3 regions of the Thalassotalea sp. PLHSN55 genome follow, and region 2 is predicted to be linked to each of the others. Evidence: predicted binding sites of a transcription regulator. Region 2 holds the regulator's gene; each other region holds the start of a gene.
What was found. Region 2 encodes sigma-54, which starts transcription at its own class of promoters, with help from an activator protein. Its sites were predicted from a motif close to GTTGGCACGNNNNTNGNNT; they were not measured.

Region 1: flgB (flagellar basal body rod protein FlgB) is a predicted target of sigma-54. The motif match lies at 4,330-4,348, and genes of this name have one in related genera.
Region 3: ACRRSQ_RS10945 (PEP-CTERM sorting domain-containing protein) is a predicted target of sigma-54. The motif match lies at 1,255-1,273, and genes of this name have one in related genera.

What each region holds. Positions count from the first base shown of each region.
Region 1 is NZ_JBPDIH010000003.1:555,163-561,327, reverse strand. Features, by position in the region: gene ACRRSQ_RS08230 (FliH/SctL family protein) at 1-807, shown strand, start outside; gene ACRRSQ_RS08225 (FliI/YscN family ATPase) at 817-2,193, shown strand; gene ACRRSQ_RS08220 (flagellar FliJ family protein) at 2,211-2,624, shown strand; gene flgN (flagellar export chaperone FlgN) at 2,731-3,168, opposite strand; gene flgM (flagellar biosynthesis anti-sigma factor FlgM) at 3,165-3,431, opposite strand; gene flgA (flagellar basal body P-ring formation chaperone FlgA) at 3,538-4,239, opposite strand; gene flgB (flagellar basal body rod protein FlgB) at 4,395-4,766, shown strand; gene flgC (flagellar basal body rod protein FlgC) at 4,770-5,192, shown strand; gene ACRRSQ_RS08190 (flagellar hook assembly protein FlgD) at 5,195-5,866, shown strand; gene flgE (flagellar hook protein FlgE) at 5,876-6,165, shown strand, end outside.
Region 2 is NZ_JBPDIH010000006.1:138,154-144,318, reverse strand. Features, by position in the region: gene rapZ (RNase adapter RapZ) at 1-275, opposite strand, end outside; gene ptsN (PTS IIA-like nitrogen regulatory protein PtsN) at 280-729, opposite strand; gene hpf (ribosome hibernation promoting factor) at 752-1,039, opposite strand; gene ACRRSQ_RS13175 (RNA polymerase factor sigma-54) at 1,066-2,574, opposite strand; gene lptB (LPS export ABC transporter ATP-binding protein) at 2,663-3,391, opposite strand; gene lptA (lipopolysaccharide transport periplasmic protein LptA) at 3,394-3,834, opposite strand; gene lptC (LPS export ABC transporter periplasmic protein LptC) at 3,878-4,444, opposite strand; gene kdsC (3-deoxy-manno-octulosonate-8-phosphatase KdsC) at 4,441-4,986, opposite strand; gene ACRRSQ_RS13150 (KpsF/GutQ family sugar-phosphate isomerase) at 4,990-5,955, opposite strand; gene ACRRSQ_RS13145 (calcium/sodium antiporter) at 5,970-6,165, opposite strand, start outside.
Region 3 is NZ_JBPDIH010000004.1:557,590-563,754, reverse strand. Features, by position in the region: gene ACRRSQ_RS10950 (winged helix-turn-helix domain-containing protein) at 1-432, shown strand, start outside; gene ACRRSQ_RS10945 (PEP-CTERM sorting domain-containing protein) at 599-1,171, opposite strand; gene ACRRSQ_RS10940 (ATP-binding response regulator) at 1,561-3,324, shown strand; gene ACRRSQ_RS10935 (response regulator) at 3,329-3,976, opposite strand; gene ACRRSQ_RS10930 (hypothetical protein) at 4,139-5,815, shown strand; gene ACRRSQ_RS10925 (peptidyl-prolyl cis-trans isomerase) at 5,831-6,165, shown strand, end outside.

The DNA of each region.
Region 1 (6,165 bases), on a different contig from region 2:
AGCGTGAATCAAACGACAACACAATGGCGACGCCATCGTTTTCCTCCCTTTCGTGAATACAACGAGTTTGCGCTAGAGGATAGTATTGATAGCCAAGCTGAGCACAATGCAAAATTTGAAGATGGCTTTCAACAAGGGGTGGAACTTGGTCACCAAGAAGGCTTAAAGCAAGGTTATCAACAAGGGTTAGCCCAAGGTGAAGAAGACGGACGACAGCAAGGCTTTAGCCAAGGAAAAGTGCAAGGGCAACAGCTCTTTAATAACAGCTTAGCTTTACTTGCTAAGAGCCAAGAAAAAGTTGAGCAATTATCTCATCATAAATTAGTTGAGCAGCAAAAATTGATTGCCGACATTGTTGCCCAAGTTGCCCAACGGGTAGTGCGCGCCGAGCTCACCTTAAACCCACGACAAGTGTTGTCTTTGGTTGAAGAAGCAATGCAATCATTGACCGACGAAGTGGATAAAGTGCGTATTTTTCTTAATCACGAAGATAAAAAGCGCTTAAACGAACTTGGCATTGAAACCCTGCAAGGTTGGCCGTTAGAAGAAGATAGTGAACTCGCTGTTGGCGACTGTTTTATTCGTTCGAAACAAATGGAAATCGCCGTTGATACCCAAGACAGATTTGCCGAATGCATGGCAAATGTTGAGCAAAGTTTGCTGGCGAACAATCACTCACTCGCAGCTGATGTTGTCACTGACGAAACTGCTAGCGACGAGGCTGTTAGCGATGATGCTGTTAGCGATGATGCTGCAAAAGATACTGACGCTGAATCGACACGCTCATCAGATCCCGTCGACAACTAGGTCATGCACATGAAACAAGCCCTGCAAGATAAGCTACAGCTATTATTGGCAGAGTTTATCGACGACAAAGTCGATTCTTTGGCGGATTCAGAGCCGCTGCAAACCAATAAACTTGGCGCAGTCGCCAAAGTTTATGGTCGTTTAGTACGTTTAAACGGCTTAGCCCTTGAGGTGACCGGTTGTCGATTGATCATGGGGCAGCGCTGTTTAGTCGATTGCGCGGCAGGTAAACCTATCCCTGCGGAAGTGATAGGCTTTAATCGCGACATCACTTATTTAATGCCGTTGCAACCCCCTTCGGGTTTGTATGCCGGCGCTCGGGTAACCCCACAAAAAGGCATTGAAAAAATTGTCGTTGGCGAGCAATTATTGGGTCGTGTGCTTGATGGTTTATTGCAGCCGCTTGACAATTTAGGGCCGATCACCGGCAGTGAAATTCCACTTTTTTCCTTGCCGCCCAACCCGTTATCTCGTCATCCTATTCAAGCCACTATTGATGTTGGTGTACGCGCGATTAATGCCGTATTAACCCCAGGTAAAGGCCAACGATTAGGATTGTTTGCCGGCTCTGGGGTGGGGAAAAGTGTCTTGCTCGGCATGATGACGCGTCATACCGAAGCCGATGTCGTTATTGTTGGTTTAATTGGCGAACGTGGTCGAGAAGTATTGGAATTTATTCAGCACAGCTTAGGTGAAAAAGGTCGTCAACGCGCAGTTGTAATTGCAGCGCCCGCCGATGCTACGCCGCTAATGCGTTTACGTGCGGCTCAGGTGTGTCATCGTCTGGCGGAATATTATCGCGACCAAGGTAAACATGTTTTGCTGTTAATGGACTCATTAACGCGTTACGCGCAAGCGCAACGAGAAATTGGCTTAGCGACTGGCGAGCTGCCTGCTACTAAAGGTTATCCGCCGTCCGTATTTAGTATGTTAACGCGCTTAGTCGAAAGTGCCGGTAATGGCGAAAGCAAACAAGGCAGCATGACGGCAATTTACACGGTATTGGTTGAAGGCGACAACCAACAAGAGCCGATTGCAGATGCGGTGCGCGCGATATTAGACGGTCATATCGTGTTAAGCCGTGATATTGCAGAAGAAGGTCATTATCCTGCGATCGACATTAGCGCCTCTGTCAGCCGTGTTATGCCGCAAGTGGTAGATAAAAAACATTTAAACAAAGCGAAAAATTTAAAGAAATTTTACAGTAAATATCAACACATCAAAGAGCTTATTCCCTTAGGTGGTTATCAACCGGGTAAAGATCATGAAATGGACTTTGCTGTGCAAATTTATCCTCAAATTGCAGCGTTTTTACAGCAAGATATGGATGAAAAAAGCGACATCAACGCAAGCGTTGAACAGTTATTTCAATTGATGCCAGACTAAGCTCGCACGCTCACTTTATGTTATCTCAATACCACACTATTGAAGAGCAGAAGCTCACTGAACTTGTTCGTGTGCGCGATGAACTCAATGCTAAATTAACGCAAGCTCAGCAACAGCAGCAACAATTAAAGCACTATCAACATCAGCTTATTAGTGAAGCAAATGCCTGTGGTGCACTTGGTATGGCGAATAATTTAGCAATGCGTGCTCAAATTAGCACGATGTGCGAAACACTAGAGCAGCAAATTATTTTACAGCAATTGGAGCTCACTAATGCTGGTCAACAATTACAACAGCAGCTAGCAAAAGTTAAAGGTATTGAAAGACTTAAGAGGAAAGAAACACTAGCGCAGCGTTGGCAACAAGATGTTGAAGAACAAGCGCAATTAGACGATTTAGCCGCGCAATCGCATGCCTATAAATCGATTTGAGCGCACTGAATTTAACATTACTAAATTTAACAGTACTGAGTTGAAAAGCACTTAAGGTGTGGCGGGGAATGAGAAAAGGCTAAGCCGATTAAGTCGGATAAGCAGGCTAGGCGAGGTTAGGGCAATATTCGTTTTGGCTATCTGGGCGCAGCATTTTATTTAATAGCTGCTGCTGGCTGGCTAACAGTTCACCATTACGCTGATTTTGTTGCTGACATTGTGCAACCAAGTTTTTTAATGCATGCCACATTTGCTGAACTTGCGCTGCAGGTTTTGCGCTTAATGCACTGATCACCGCGTCCATACCCGCATCATCAGCTGACAAACCTAATTCGAGTAATAGCTTTTTGCGTTTATTGCTTTGTTGCAATAAAGCGTGATGGTATTTCTCATGGCGCTTATTCAGTAGCATCAGCTGTTCACTGTTGTGCTGCTGCATCAGTGATTGTTGTTCAATTAACAATTGATGATAGCGCTGAAAATGAGTGAGATCTTCCTTGATCCCCGCAACTAGCAACTGAATGGTTTGCTTAATTTGGCTCATCGGCGATGCATCGCCAAAATTGCATCGCTTAACTTATCGATATCAAGTGTTAATGTACCGGCTTTAAGCTGATCACGTATTTCATTAACCTTTGCTAAATCAACATCTGAGGTTGCGGCAAGTTTACTGTTTATATCTATATAATTATCAACCATAACATCTTTTTTTGTGCTGATTTGCGCTTCACTTTTACTGACCGGTGCTTGGGCAGTAGCGGTAATTTTGGGTGTCGGTGTATAACCGACGCTATTGGTTATTTTCATTTTGGGGGCTCTGATTTTTTAATTAGCTAAGGAGATAAGTGACACTCCTTAATGGCTTGTAATTAATAAGCGACCATGGAAATTATAAACTTTAATGGTGTTGAGTTTAAAAAATTGTTTCAACCACGCCCGATTCAGTAACAATGGCTTGAATACGTTTGTTTGATGATAAGTTTTCCACTTGAATTTTATCGCCACGTTGACCACTTTGCAGTGCCTTGCCTTTCATCGTCGCGCTAAAGTTATCTACCTTGGCGCGAATTATCACAGTATCACCAGCACTCACTAAATAGGCTGCCTGTAACTGGTATGGCGAAATAGCTTTGCCTGCGCGAATACGTTTTTTACTAATCACTTGCTGCCAAAGGCGAGGTAAAAAATGCTCGCTGTTGTTTGGCTTAGCGATAAAACCTTGGCTAAGGCGACTGACATCAACGGTTTTATAAAAACTATTACTGGCTGACAACGTTTGCTGGCGTGCGATCTCCGTTTTGGCATGTAAAACCGGCAGATACACTTTTACTTTAGCAACGGCTCTTAATTGCCATTTAGGTTGCGGGCATTGAATTAAATAATTGACCCGTCCGAGCGGTGCTTTACTTGGGTTACTGCGACTAATGGAATGGGTGTTGTCACACGCTGGCAAGTCAGTGGCTTTATTAGGCAACCAGAGTTCAATGTCGTGCTTAAATGCTGGCCACTGCATATCGAAAGCGTGGCTTGTTAGATCTTGTTCAACTTGCGCTAAAAAAGGCTCGGCAAAGCTTGGCGACGAAATAATAAAACTTATCAGTAGTAATTGCCTCAAGCGTTTCCTTAAGGGAAATTCCGCTTCCGTTTGTACTTTCCTTTTGAACATCTGTTTTTTGTAAGTCATTGAATAATATAGATTGTTACTAGTGGCACAGCTTTTGTTTAACTGTACATGGATTCTTAACACAACACCATAGGACAAGTGAGCAAATGGCGATAAATTTTGACAAAGCGCTTGGTATTCATCCTTATGCATTACAGGCACGTGTTCAGCGCAGTGAAATATTAGCCAGTAATTTGGCAAATGTTGATACACCGGGTTATTTAGCACGTGATTATGACTTTCAAGCGGCAATGACCGAAGTAGAAAGCCATTTTTCACAAGCGAACAATTACCACTTTTCACAAAACGCGATGGAAAGCTTATACCGCGTGCCTTATCAACCGGCTAAAGATGGCAATACTGCTGAACTTGGTGTTGAACAAGCGCACTTTAACAACAACGCCATGGACTTTCAAAGCAGCTTAACGTTTCTGAATATGAAGATCAGTGGCTTACAAAAAGTAATTGATGGAAGGTAATGAATGTCTTTTAGTAATATTTATGAAATTGCCGGCAGCGCCATGCGCAGCCAAACATTACGCTTGAACACGGTTGCTTCTAACCTTGCCAATGCCGACTCTGCAGCGAGTACGGAGAAAGACGCCTATAAAGCGTTAAAACCCGTATTTTCAACAATTTATCAAACCAACCAAGAAACCATGCAAGTCACGGGTGCTAATGTCAACATGCTGGGCGTTACCCAGTCTCAACAAGCGGTTGAACGTCGCTACGAGCCGCAAAACCCATTGGCGAATCAAGACGGGTTTGTTTTTTATTCCAATGTAAATGCTGTTGATGAAATGGCTGACATGATGTCGGCATCGCGCAGTTTTGAAAGCTCGGTTGAAGTGATGCGCCGCGTCAATAGCATGCAGCAAAGCTTATTACGTTTAGGACAAGGTTAATTATGTCGATTGCAATCACAAATCAAACTACACAAGCAAACACTGCATTAGCAAACGCTGGACAAGTTAGCGCCAATAGCTCGGCGTTTGGGTTAAAAAATGAATTTTTAACCATGATGGTCGCGCAAATTCAAAACCAAGATCCGTTAGAACCACTCGACGGAACTGAATATGTGGGTCAATTAGCGCAATTTTCTATGGTGGAAGGCCAAGAATATATTCGTGCGGGTCAAGCGGAAAATGCTGAACTTTTGTATACCCAGCAAGTCCTGCAAAGTACCTCGTTGATCGGTAAAAGTGTGCTTGTTCCTGCTGACAGTTTAGCCATTAGCGAAGGAGAAATCGCCGCGGGTGTTATTCCTATGGGCGCAAGTGCAGACTCGGTTGAACTAGCCGTTAAAGATTTACAAGGCAATGTGGTGAGTACGCAAAATTGGAGCAATGTTAACAGTGACGACATTCGCTTTGAATTAGATGAATTACCGCAAGGTAGCTATACCTTTGAAGTTAACGTCGTGCGTGATGAAAATGTTTTCACTACCACGCCATTGTTATCACGCGATGTCGAACGTGTCATGTTGCCAGCCAGTGGCGGCGATATCCAACTTAAATTAGCCGGTATGGGAAGTGTTTCCTTGTTCTCGGTAAGCGAATTTAGCCAAAATAACAGCTAAGGAAAAAAGATGTCTTATAGTATTGGTTTATCAGGTTTACGCGCCACAAATGAACAGTTAGGCGTAATTTCACAAAATATTGCCAACGTAAATACCGCAGGTTTTAAATCAGGACGTGCTGAATTTGCGGCCATTTACAGTGGCGGTGCACCAGGTGGTGTTGAAGTAGGTTCAGTATCAAGTAATTTTGAGCGCAACGGTGATGTTGTTAATACTGGTCGTTCGATGGATCTGGCTATTTCTGGTCGTGGTTTTTTTGTTTTAGAAGATAATGGCGAAACCGCTTATACCCGCGCCGG
Region 2 (6,165 bases):
AAATCACCGTCATCAGCGTCTAAATAAACAATGTTAAGCTCAACCGCGTTTGGCAGGTAATCGATAATCTCTGAGACATCGCTGGGTAACTCGGGCAAATTACGCACATCTAAGCTAACCGCAACATTTTCATAGTCGTTAATCACGGTATGGGTTAGGGCGGGTAGCAGGTTAACGGGGATATTATCAACGCAATAATAGCCTAAATCTTCCAAAACCCTTAAGGCAACAGACTTTCCTGACCCTGAACGGCCACTTACTATGATTAACTTCATTTATTTATTGTTGTTGAATAAATTCAAACAATTCCTGGTCGGTGGTGCAGCTTCGAACGCCTTTGCAAATTTGTTTGTCACTAAAGAGTTTTGCTATGCTTTGCAGCGTATTTAAATGTTCTTTGCAGCTTGCTTCAGGCACAAATAAGGCAATAAAAATATCCACTGGACGGTTGTCGACAGCGTCAAAAGCAATGGCTTCCGCAGAGGTGACTACCACGCACACTATTTTTGAACTAGTGGGGAGTCGGCCATGTGGAATGGCAATGCCGCCGCCAATACCTGTGCTGCCCATTCTTTCGCGTACCATCAAACTTTCTAATAATTCTTGTTGCGAAATATCGTCGAGCTGTTCTGCCGCGGTAAGGCATATTTGTTCTAAAATACGTTTTTTACTTGACCCTGAAACTGCACAGTGAGTGCAGTTTAGGGTTAAAATGTCTTGGAACTTCATAATTTTTTATGGCTGGGGTTAATTAGTGCTGGCTAATTTTGCCTTTATATTTAAGGATTTGACGATCTAATTTATCAACTAGTGCGTCGATTGAGGCGTACATATCACTGTTTACAGCTGATGCGTGAACTTCACTGCCATTTAAATGCACCGTTGACTCAGCTTTTTGATTTAATTTTTCGACGGTTAGTACAACGTATACGTTATTGATGTGATCAAAATGACGCTCTAATTTAGCAAATTTTTCGTTTACGTAGTCGCGTAAAGAGTCTGTAATTTCTACATGGTGTCCAGTAAGATTGATTTGCATAGACTTAAATCCTCATAAATTAGTTACTAAAGTAAGCTTTTTCGTTGGTTTGAAGGCGGTATAGACAATGACTCGCGATATTTGGCTATAGTACGCCTTGCGACATTAATACCTTGTTCTGCTAATATTTCCGCCATTTTGCTGTCGCTTAATGGTTTCGATGGGATCTCCGCAGAAATAAGTTTTTTGATTAATGCGCGGATAGCTGTTGATGAACATTCTCCCCCGTTCTCGGTACTAACATGACTTGAAAAGAAGAATTTAAGCTCAAAAATTCCTCTTGGCGTATGCATATACTTTTGTGTGGTAACACGAGAAATGGTTGACTCGTGCATATCTACCGCTTCAGCGATGTCATTTAAAACCATAGGGCGCATGGCTTCTGGGCCATGTTCAAAAAAGCCTTGTTGGCGCTGAACAATACAGTTTGACACTTTTAATAAGGTATCGTTTCGACTTTCTAAACTTTTAATAAACCACTTGGCTTCTTGCAAGTTTGAGCGAATAAATTGGCTGTCGTTTGATGACTTCATAGTGCGTGTCATCGCAGCATATTGTTGATTAATCGAAAGCTTTGGCGCAGTATCTGGGTTTAATTCAACCACCCAGCGACCATTTTTCTTTTCCACTGATACATCGGGTATAACGTATTGGTCATCTTCTTTGATAACACTGTCGCCAGGGCGCGGATCTAAGGTTTGAATTAGGCGAATAACTTCACGTAACTGATCTTCTTTTAAGCGCGTTTTGCGCATAAGTTGACGATAGTCACGGCTACCAAGCAATTCAATATGTTCACTAACGACTATTTTGCTTTCTTTAAGCCACGGCGTGTCATCGTCGAACTGGTTTAATTGAATTAATAAACATTCGGCAATTGAACGCGCACCAACGCCGATAGGGTCAAACATATTGATGCGCTTTATGACCGCTTCAACTTCGTCTAACTCAACGTCTTCGATGCCAACACTTTCTAAAATATCTTCACTAGTAACAGTTAAGTAGCCAGCATCGTCAATTGCATCAATAATCGCGGTTGCTATGGTGAGATCGGTATCGCTAAATGGGGTTAGTTCCATTTGCCAGCGCAGGTGATCTTGAATTGAGTCGGTGGTTTCACCTTGGTAAGTATAGTCTTCAGAAGGTGCGCTGCTTACCCCTGTGTTTGAGGTGCCGGCACTATAGCTTTCATCCCATGTCGTATCGATATTGAGTTCTTCAGGAATATCGCTTTTATCCATAGCTTCTGTGGTGCTAATTTCATCTATGGTTGGCGCAGAATCTTCACTACCATCGGTTGCAGCTGGAGCAGCTTCAGTGGCATTTGCTGAAAACGCCTCTTCTAAGTCGTTACTGCTCTCGTCTTTTGTGGTGGGAGCACTTTCGTCAACTTCTAATAGTGGATTGCTTTCTAAGGCTTCTTGAATTTCTTGTTGTAAATCCAAAGTCGACAATTGCAACAGCTTGATCGCTTGTTGCAATTGCGGGGTCATGGTTAGTTGTTGTCCAATTTTTAGTTGTAGTGTAGGGCGCATCTACGTAATCATTTTCCTGTTGATTTTATTTTTTATCATGAGCTAAGTTAACTACCATGTGTTCAAATAATCTGTCCTATGGATATAACTATAGCGTGAATTGCTCACCAAGGTATACATCTCGTACATGTTGATTAGCGAGAATTTGATCGGCGTCACCCTCAGCTATTAATTCACCATGACTAACTATATACGCGTGTTCACATACATCGAGTGTTTCTCGTACATTGTGATCGGTAATTAAAATGCCGATCCCTCGATGTTTTAATTGTAAAATAATTTTCTTAATATCGCCGACTGAAATCGGGTCGACACCTGCAAACGGTTCATCTAGCAAGATAAATTTAGGATCTGCCGCTAGTGCTCGTGCAATTTCAACACGACGTCGTTCACCGCCAGATAAGCTCATACCGGTATTGTCTTTGATATGACAAATGTTGAATTCTTCTAATAAGTGCTCAAGTTTTTCTTCTTTTTCAACCGCGGAAAGATCTTTTCGCGTTTGCAGTATCGCCATAATATTATCGTAAACCGATAATTTGCGAAAAATTGATGCTTCTTGTGGTAAGTAGCCAATGCCTTTGCGTGCACGTTCGTGCATAGGCAGTAAAGTTAAGTTTTCATCATCTAAAGTAATGCTGCCACTGTCGTTTGGCACTAAACCAACAATCATGTAAAAAGAGGTGGTCTTACCGGCACCGTTTGGGCCGAGTAAGCCAACGATTTGTCCTGAGCTTACTTTTAAGCTGACATTTTTAACAACCTTACGGCCTTTGTAAGCTTTTGCTAACCCTGATGCAGATAACGTTGCTGACATAGTTATTCTTTGGCCTTGGTTTTTGGTTTTAACACCGTTGTGACTGTATCGTTACTATAACTTTCTGCTTCGAGTCTTTCTGTTAACGTATTGTAGATGATTTTGCTACCTGAGACTTCACTGCCTTCTTGGCTCAGTCGCGCGTTACCTGAAATAATAATGGTGTGTTCGTTAGCCTGATAGGTAATTTCATCTGCTTGTAACTTGATAGGCGTGCCATCTTCTAGGCGCTGCTCAAATGTTGCAGGTTTGCCTTTGGCAATGTAAATATCGTCATTGGTACCGGCTTTTTTAAGCACTTGCACCATATCTGCGCGGATCACGAGTGAACCTTGCGTGATAATGACATCATCGAGGTAACTGATAATTTTATTTTTCAAATCACCCGACTGGCGGATAGATTTGATCGTGATTTCTTGCTCAAAATCAGCTTTTTCTGCCATTGCTAGGGGGGAAATACCTAGTATGGTCGCTGCTAATATTAAATTAGCTAGTGGTTTTTTTATAGATAGTTTGAACATGTTCAGTTAATGTCATTTGTGTTGTGTTTAAGTCAACTATTAGCCCGGAACCATACATGGTAAATCCTTTTCCCTTTATTAAAATGGTTTGCTCTGAGCTAATAATATTCGTATTTAAGTCTAATTCTAAATATTTGCCGTTTATTTCTTGGATCAAGCTATTTTTATCTGTGGCATATAATCGTACTCTATTTTTTAGAATTACACGGTTATTGTCGTACAAAGTGGCTTCGTTAGCACTCATTTTCCACGGTAAGCTATTATTCTTTGGATATAAGGTATACCGAGGAAGTTCAAAATTAGTGAGTGAAAGATCAGAAAAGTGCTCCATGCGCTGAGCGTCAATCACGTAACTTAGTTGACCATCTTCATTAAAAATGTCGCTTTGTAAATTCTCAGCGATAAATTCAGGAACTAAGTCGGTAGAGATAACTTCAGCGGTTTTATCCTTATTTTCCATCCACTCAAGCACAGCATACGTGCTTACAGCGATTAGAAAAATTGAAAACGCTAAGCTATTAAGTTTGTTCATATACTTGCGCCACTGGCCAAGGATAATGTGCCTTGCGCTGTCATCAGTAAGTCGCACACTTCACGTACTGCGCCAAAACCGCCACGAGTAAAGGTGACTAAATTGGCGTCTTTCAAGACTTGCGGATGCGCATCGTTAACAGCAATGCCTAAACCAACAAATTGCATGCAGGCATGATCTGGCATGTCATCACCGATGTAAGCAACTTGTTCAGGGCTTAAATTCTTCTCGGCGATAAGTTTCTTCAAAGTAGGCAGCTTATTTTCTTCACCTTGAATAATGTCTGAGACATTCAGCGCGCGCATTCTCGTTGCCACTATGTTTGATGTTCGCCCAGTGATCACTGCGGTATCAACGCCGCTGGCAACAAGTGCTTTCATGCCATAACCATCTTTGGTATGAAATGCTTTTAATTCTTCACCGTCGTTACCTAAATATATACGACCATCGGAAAATACGCCGTCAATATCACAAATTAACAGTTTAATTGTTTTCGCTTGAGCAAATACTTGCTCGCAAACGTCGCCGTAAAGAGTTTCCACTGCTTATAGCACTCCTGATTTAAGTAGATCGTGCATATTCATCGCGCCCATAGGCTTATTATGCGCGTCAACAATAATTAAGCCATTAATTTTTTTATCTTCCATTATTTTTAATGCTTCTGCGGCTAACACATCGGCTGATGACGTGGTGGGTTTTACGGTCATCACTGAGGAAATGGCATCATGATGAATATCTATTTCAGCATCTAAAATTCTGCGTAAATCTCCATCGGTAAATAGCCCAACTAAAATACCTTTGGCATTAACAACTGCGGTCATCCCTAAACCTTTTAGCGACATTTCAACGAGGGCATCTTTAATTTTTGCCTGATCATTTACTACAGGTAAACGATCGCCGGTGTGCATAACATCAGATAAGCGCAATAATAAACGTTTGCCTAAACTACCGCCTGGGTGAGAAAGTGCGAAGTCGTCTGCGGTAAAGCCGCGGGCATTAAGCAGCGCTACGGCAAGGGCGTCACCCATAACTAGGGTTGCAGTGGTGCTCGATGTTGGCGCTAAACCAAGTGGACAAGCTTCTTGTTCAACTGCAATACAAACATGCGCATCTGAAAGTTTTGCTAGGGTTGAGTCGACATTGCCGGTCATCGATAATAGTTTGGCGCCAATGCGTTTAATGACCGGAATGATGGCCAATACTTCACTGGTTTCGCCTGAATTTGAAATTGTTAAGACCACGTCTTCTGCGGTGATCATGCCTAAGTCACCATGGCTCGCTTCACCGGGATGAACAAAAAAAGATGGCGTACCTGTGCTGGCAAGTGTTGCTGCGATTTTACCACCCACATGGCCTGATTTTCCCATGCCAACAACAATGACTCGCCCTTTACAATCGAACATGGCTTGGCAAGCAAGTTCGAAGTTATCATCGACATAGGTCAGCAAGTCAGCAACAGCTTGTTGCTCAATATTAATAACTTGTGTGCCTAATTTTTTGAAATTTATCATGTGCGTTTACTACGTTATTGTTGAATTTGACTAAAAAGTAAAACTTGATAAGCGATAAACGAAAATAATAACAGCGCACCTTTTAGTCGGGTAATGCGAAAATACCCTAATTTTCGGCTAAAGCATATTATAAAGAGTAACAAGGTAATGCCAAGCATGTAAGGCGCGTCACGCATTGCTGCATTTTCATCAACATCACCTGGGGCAATT
Region 3 (6,165 bases), on a different contig from region 2:
CATCAAAACAAGTTGCTGATCACCGACATTCAAGCGGGTAAAGCGCAATTATTTAGTGTTGATATAGACACCGGCTCAACCACCAACTTAAACATTGAACATGTTCTATGGTCTGCTTACATTAACGATGAACAGCTCGTTTATTTAGATAACAAAAATAACTTTTGGCGTTATGAAAGTGAAAGCGCGCGACCAATCTCGATGTTAAACAATAAACTACTTGGCGATTATGTATTACCCAAAAATAACGCTTTGTATGGCATTAACTCGCAAGCACAATTGTGGAAATTCGACCTAGAAACTAATACCTTACAGACGATAGCAACATTAGATAAAAACATTACCTACGTAAGTGATATTAAAAATGAGCAAATGCTTGCTACCAAATTTATTGGCGGCAGAAGAGAGCTGGTGGAATTTAGTCAAAACTAGCGGCTGAGTATTATTGATTAAAAGAGTATTTGCAGCGAGTTGAATCAAGGCTTTGACTTTATTATTTAAATAAATGTTTATAAGTAGGCATAAAAAAACACCAATCATCACAATTGGTGTTTTTATTTTATTCGTTTAAGAAGTTTTTAGTTTTATTTTTTTCGTTTTACTTTTTCAGTTTACGTGAAGCTAAGCCTAAAATACCTAAAGCAAAAATAGCTAACGTAGAAGGTTCTGGAACCGGTTGAGAAGGAGCGGCTGCCTGAAAAATTACTGTATCATTTTCACCAAAACCAAGGTCTCTAGAGCCCGCAACAAAGTTACTTACAAGATTTCCTGCAGAGGCGAAAGTTAAAGAGCCTGAAATGGTTTGCCCTGCATAGTTTCCTGGCATATAAATCCAAAGACCGTTACCAGATATGCCAAATGAATCGCCTAACAATACACCGTTGTAATGCGAAGGACCTGTATACCAGTTGTGCCCTAGGCCAGAATTTGGCCAATACAGGTCAACCAGTCCATCTAGGGCATGCATTCCGTTACCAGTTTGTATAATTTTAGTGTTAGCATCGAATTGGGAAATTCCATTAGCTGTTTCCCAACCGTCGATGAATCCATTCCAAGTTATGACTAAGTCTCCGCCATCGTCCTCCCAATCAACTATTAGGTTAGCTTGGGTTGATGCTGTAAATAAAAAACTAGCCAAAAGAGCTAAAATACTTGTTTTTGGAGATTTCATTTGTTGTTCCTTTTTTAATGCTTAGTTACTAATTTTGGAGAGGTCAGTCATAAGTTTATAAAGTCTATTAATCTTTATGGAGTAAGCATAAAACATACCAAACATAAAAAAATCTATTTATTCAGTTTATTAGCTGTTGGTATTTGATTTGTTACTCTGATTTTGTAAAGTTTTTTGACATAAATATAGTTAATCAGTTGTGTAGACAATATGTTTAGCGTGGTTAATTTATTTGATTGCTAATTATTAGTCACAGGTATATTTTAATTAACAAGGACAAATAGTTAACATAAAGCATAGGGAATATGATCGTTAAACGTCAAACTCATCACCAGTGTTTAAATCGTAAAGCAGCTTTTTGGCTTTTGATAAAGACTTGTGAGTAATTTATGAAATTTCAGCCCCGAACGTTCACTACCAATACCTTACTTAAAACGCAGTTTGATATATTGTTCGCCAATAGTTGGTGGTTGATCATTGGTCAATTCCTAATCTCTACTGCTATGCTCGGCTGGCTTTGGAATCAGCTAGATCATCTCTTACTGATGCTGTGGTATGGCTGCACCTTTATTCCGCCTTTATTTCGAGCGTATTTAACTAGCCAATATAATCGTCAGCAACAGAAAAACTTGAGGTTTTTGAAAATAAGCTATTTGGGCGGCAGTGTCGTTTATGGCTTTATTTGGGGGGCTTTGGTTTTTATTAATTTAACGCCACTGAGTTTTTATTTTGTTTTATTTGTTTTAGCGGGCCTCATGGTTGTTACTATAGGATCTAGCTCTACCTATTTACCTGCAGTTATCTCTTTTATTTTTCCTCTTGGTTTTTGTGCATCAACTAAAGCCTTGTATTTAGCTATTTCTTATCCGGCAGAAGGTTGGTTTACCACCTTTCTTTTTATTTTTTTAGCGTTTGTCGTTATGCTCATCTCCACTCGCAGTCTTAATCGCAGTATTGTTGCTGGTTTGCAGTTGCGATTTGAAAACAGTGAATTAGTTAAATCGTTACTTGAACAAAAAGCACAAGTTGAAATTGCAAAAGAAATTGCTGAAAAGGCGAACAAAGACAAGTCTCGTTTTTTGGCGGCAGCCAGTCACGATTTACGCCAACCTTTGCATGCGATGAGTTTGCTGCTTGATGCCATTCGCTATTGTGATGAAAAACAGCAACGTTTAGGCTTGTATGAAAAGCTTGAGCAGTCTGTTCATTCGCTTGGTGAGCTGTTTAATGCCTTATTAGATATCTCTAAAATAGATGCTAATACTATAGATGTTCAACCAACGGCCTTTTATGTTTCTGACATATTTGAAAAAGTAGTACATGAATTTGAGCTAGAAGCAAAGCACAAACAGCTGAACTTGTCTTTTCGCTCTTCAAATATCGTGGTTAACACTGATCCATTGTGGCTTGAGCGAGTTCTTCGTAATTTAGTCAGCAACGCGATTCGTTATACCGACCAAGGCAAAATTTTACTAGCATGTCGTCGCAGTGGAGGTAACTGCTTAATTCAAGTATGGGATAGTGGAAAAGGCATAGAGAAAAGTAAACAAGAGCTTATTTTTCAAGAGTTTGTTCAGCTACATAATCCAGAGCGTAATCGAAATAAAGGATTGGGGTTAGGCTTAGCGATAGTTAAACGATTATGTGATTTGCTTAATTATCAAATAAAGCTGCGCTCTGTTGAAAACAAAGGGTCGGTATTTTCGTTAACATTACCGATAAGTAATTTGAAGGTAACAAAGCAACAAGAAAACACCTTGTTACCGAGCCAAACCCAATTGTTAGATAAACATATTTTAATCATTGAAGACGATGAAGATGTATTGACCGCGATGACAGTTATGCTTGAAAAATGGGGCTGTCAGGTAATTGCGGCTAATAGCGCTTTAACGGCCATTGAAGCATTAGATAGCAGCGATAACTTTCCGGCATTGATAATTTCAGATTTTAGGCTTGCAAAACATCGAACGGGCTTGGAAGCAATATCGGCTATTAATCAGAGGTATCAAAAAACAATACCCGCTATTTTAATTACTGGCGAGACAGAAAAGGCAATCATTGAAGAAATTAGCCAAAGCCATTACAAAGTGCTACACAAGCCAATTAAACCGGCAAAATTACGTGTGCTGATGAATCATATGCTCAACCATTAATCCTTTAATCTACTAGTCCTCTTTTTTTGGCAATTGTTACGCACTCAGTGCGATTTTCTGCCCCTAATACATTAAATATTGCTGCAATATGAGACTTTACTGTGTGCTCGGTTCGATGAAGTATCGTGGCTATTTTTTTGTTGGAAAAGCCTTTGGCAAGTAGTACTAAAATTTCAAACTGTTTGTGACTAAGGCCCGATTTATTTATGGCTGACTGTGTATGTGTTGCCGCGTCTCGTGCAACTTGTCGACTTAACAGTTGTTGAATATTTGAGGGAATATAAATTTCTCCTTCGAGTACTGTTTTAACGCCATTCAGGATTTGCTCAGTAGTAAAGCTTTTCGGAATAAAGCCCATTGCGCCCCAATTCAATGCTTGCTGAATCAAGCCAACTTGCTCTTCTGACGACACAATGATCACAGGAATACATAAATCGTCAGCATGAAAGCGCTGCAATAATGACAAACCGTCAATGTTGGGCATGTTTAAGTCTAAAATCACAATATCAAAATCGATGCCGCTACTAAGTTGTTCAAGTGCACATATCGCTGATGTTGCACTATGAAGTACAACTTTTTCGGCTAATTGTTTTAGCAGTTGGCTAATACCATCGATAAATAGCGGGTGATCATCAATGATTAATATATTCACAAATCGCCTCTGTTGTTACTTGTTAATAAACACTATAAACAGTTCTTGGCGCATCAGCCAACTTACCTCAAAGAACTGATTCATTTTCATACTTTTGGGTGAAGACGCACTAGCTGTTTATTAATAAAGTAGTGTGACTTACATCACAAGGACAATCTTATTATGGAAGATAAAATACTTTTCATTTTAAGGCACTTAATTACGGCATTTGCCATTGTTATTAGTGTTTTTTACTCACAAAGCCATGCAGCAATTATTACCGACCGCATGGAATTTACGACCTTAAATCAGAATATGTGGAAACAAGGCAGACACGCTAGCTGGCGCACTGAACATGAATTAGTGACGCGTTGGGGCACCTATCAAGGTGGCGAAGCCGAATCGATTAATTTCGGGAGCATATCTGGCAGCAAAGATACCTGTATTGGCGGAAGGATAATGGGGCATTGTGTTGGCCTTGATAATGTTGACACCCGGACGGGAGCTGAAGTGGGAGTTGCTACCTCCGGACAAGTGGGGTTAAAGCTAAATGCACAAGCCTCTGGCGGCAGTATCGATGTGTTTTTACCTGTTGCCACCACAATTGATATTGGCGATGTATCGGCTGCTAACCAAATGTTTAGTATTGGTACTGGCGTAAATATCGAAAATTCAGCAGCGATAACGGCTAATGCACCTAGTTTTAGTGCCAGTTTAAATGGCATACTCGACCTTGACGTTTCTATGTCGGCAGTTGCTTGTGCGACTTTTGTTGGCTGTGGCGGCAGCACCAGTAATATTGGTGTACACGCGGGCGAATTTAACTTATTTGGTATAGATCTTAATCGCGATAAACCTTTTGATGTTTTTGGCCACGAGTTACCAATTAAGGTGTTTGATAAACCGAAAAATATCCATATGCCGACAAAGTCTAATCCAGATGGTGTTGATGACGAAGCTACGCCGCAAAACCCAGCTGATCCTTCACCTATCATTGGTGATGTTACTTTTCATACTTTAACAGACCAATCTGGTGGTGAAATTACCGGCAACGGCTTGTCGTTGCAAACCAATCAAAATCTTTTAGATGCAGGCATAAGTTTAACTGGCTTACTTGAAGCTTGGTACGGTTCTCCTGGCTTATTACATAATGAAATTAAAGAAAAGGTAGGCCCTACTGAAGCCAAAATTGAATATAACATTCTCGATCTTCAGGTTGGCCCAACACTGGGCATGCAACAAGAATTTAATATCGATCCTAATGCAACTGTGCGTTTAGAGTTTGATCAACCTATCACAAGAATGGTAACTCAGATCGTTGAAAAAACAGCGGCTGAATGTGGCTTTTTATTACAAAATTGTCCAGATATCGCGTATTTCACAAATACATGTAACTTCTTTGGCATTTGTGAACGAACTTATCATGTTCGAGAACTGGTCGAAGAAACATACGACGATGGTATTTTTGATATGGCATTAGGGGAAAGTGCAGATTTTTTCTTTAATGACCAAGTAGGCCAGTTAATTAACCGTACTTATTTTCTTGATGATCCTTTATTTCACAATAATACCGCAGCAACGATAGACCCTTTTATTGAACTTAAAATGGGTTGTATGAAAATTACGGTAATCTTCACTGCATTTAACGAGTGCATGGTGGAAGAAAGTGCACAGACCAATGGGCTCGTAAGTGCCAGCTTATATAATAGGTCTTGGCAAATGGCTGGTTTTCAAGAATACAGCTTCGCAAGCAATATTATTGATAATCCGCCCGTAGGGGTGGCCGAGCCAAAAAGCGTGTATTTAATGCTACTCGCTGTGTTGGTGTTTATTGTTCGCGCAACTCGTTATCAAATCTAATTGTAGGGTATTCACATGACAAGTCTTTTTAAACCCAAACCTAGTAACTATCTAAAAGCTAGTGTGCAATTTTTAGCACTTGCTGTATTTTCGATAACGTTTACTGCACAAATGGCTAACGCATCTAGCACCGAAACACAGGAAGAAAATCGCTCGTCATTTTCATTTCAATCTAGCCGCCAAGATATTCAATTGCAGTTAGATAAATACCAAATTGGCACTGCGCAAATAAAGCAGTTCTATGCACAGCATCCTGCACTCTTTAGCGAACGATATTTATATACCTTGCAAGAGTTGACGGTGCAAGGAACGGATCAGCAAATAGCACAGGTGCTGTCTTACTACCAGGG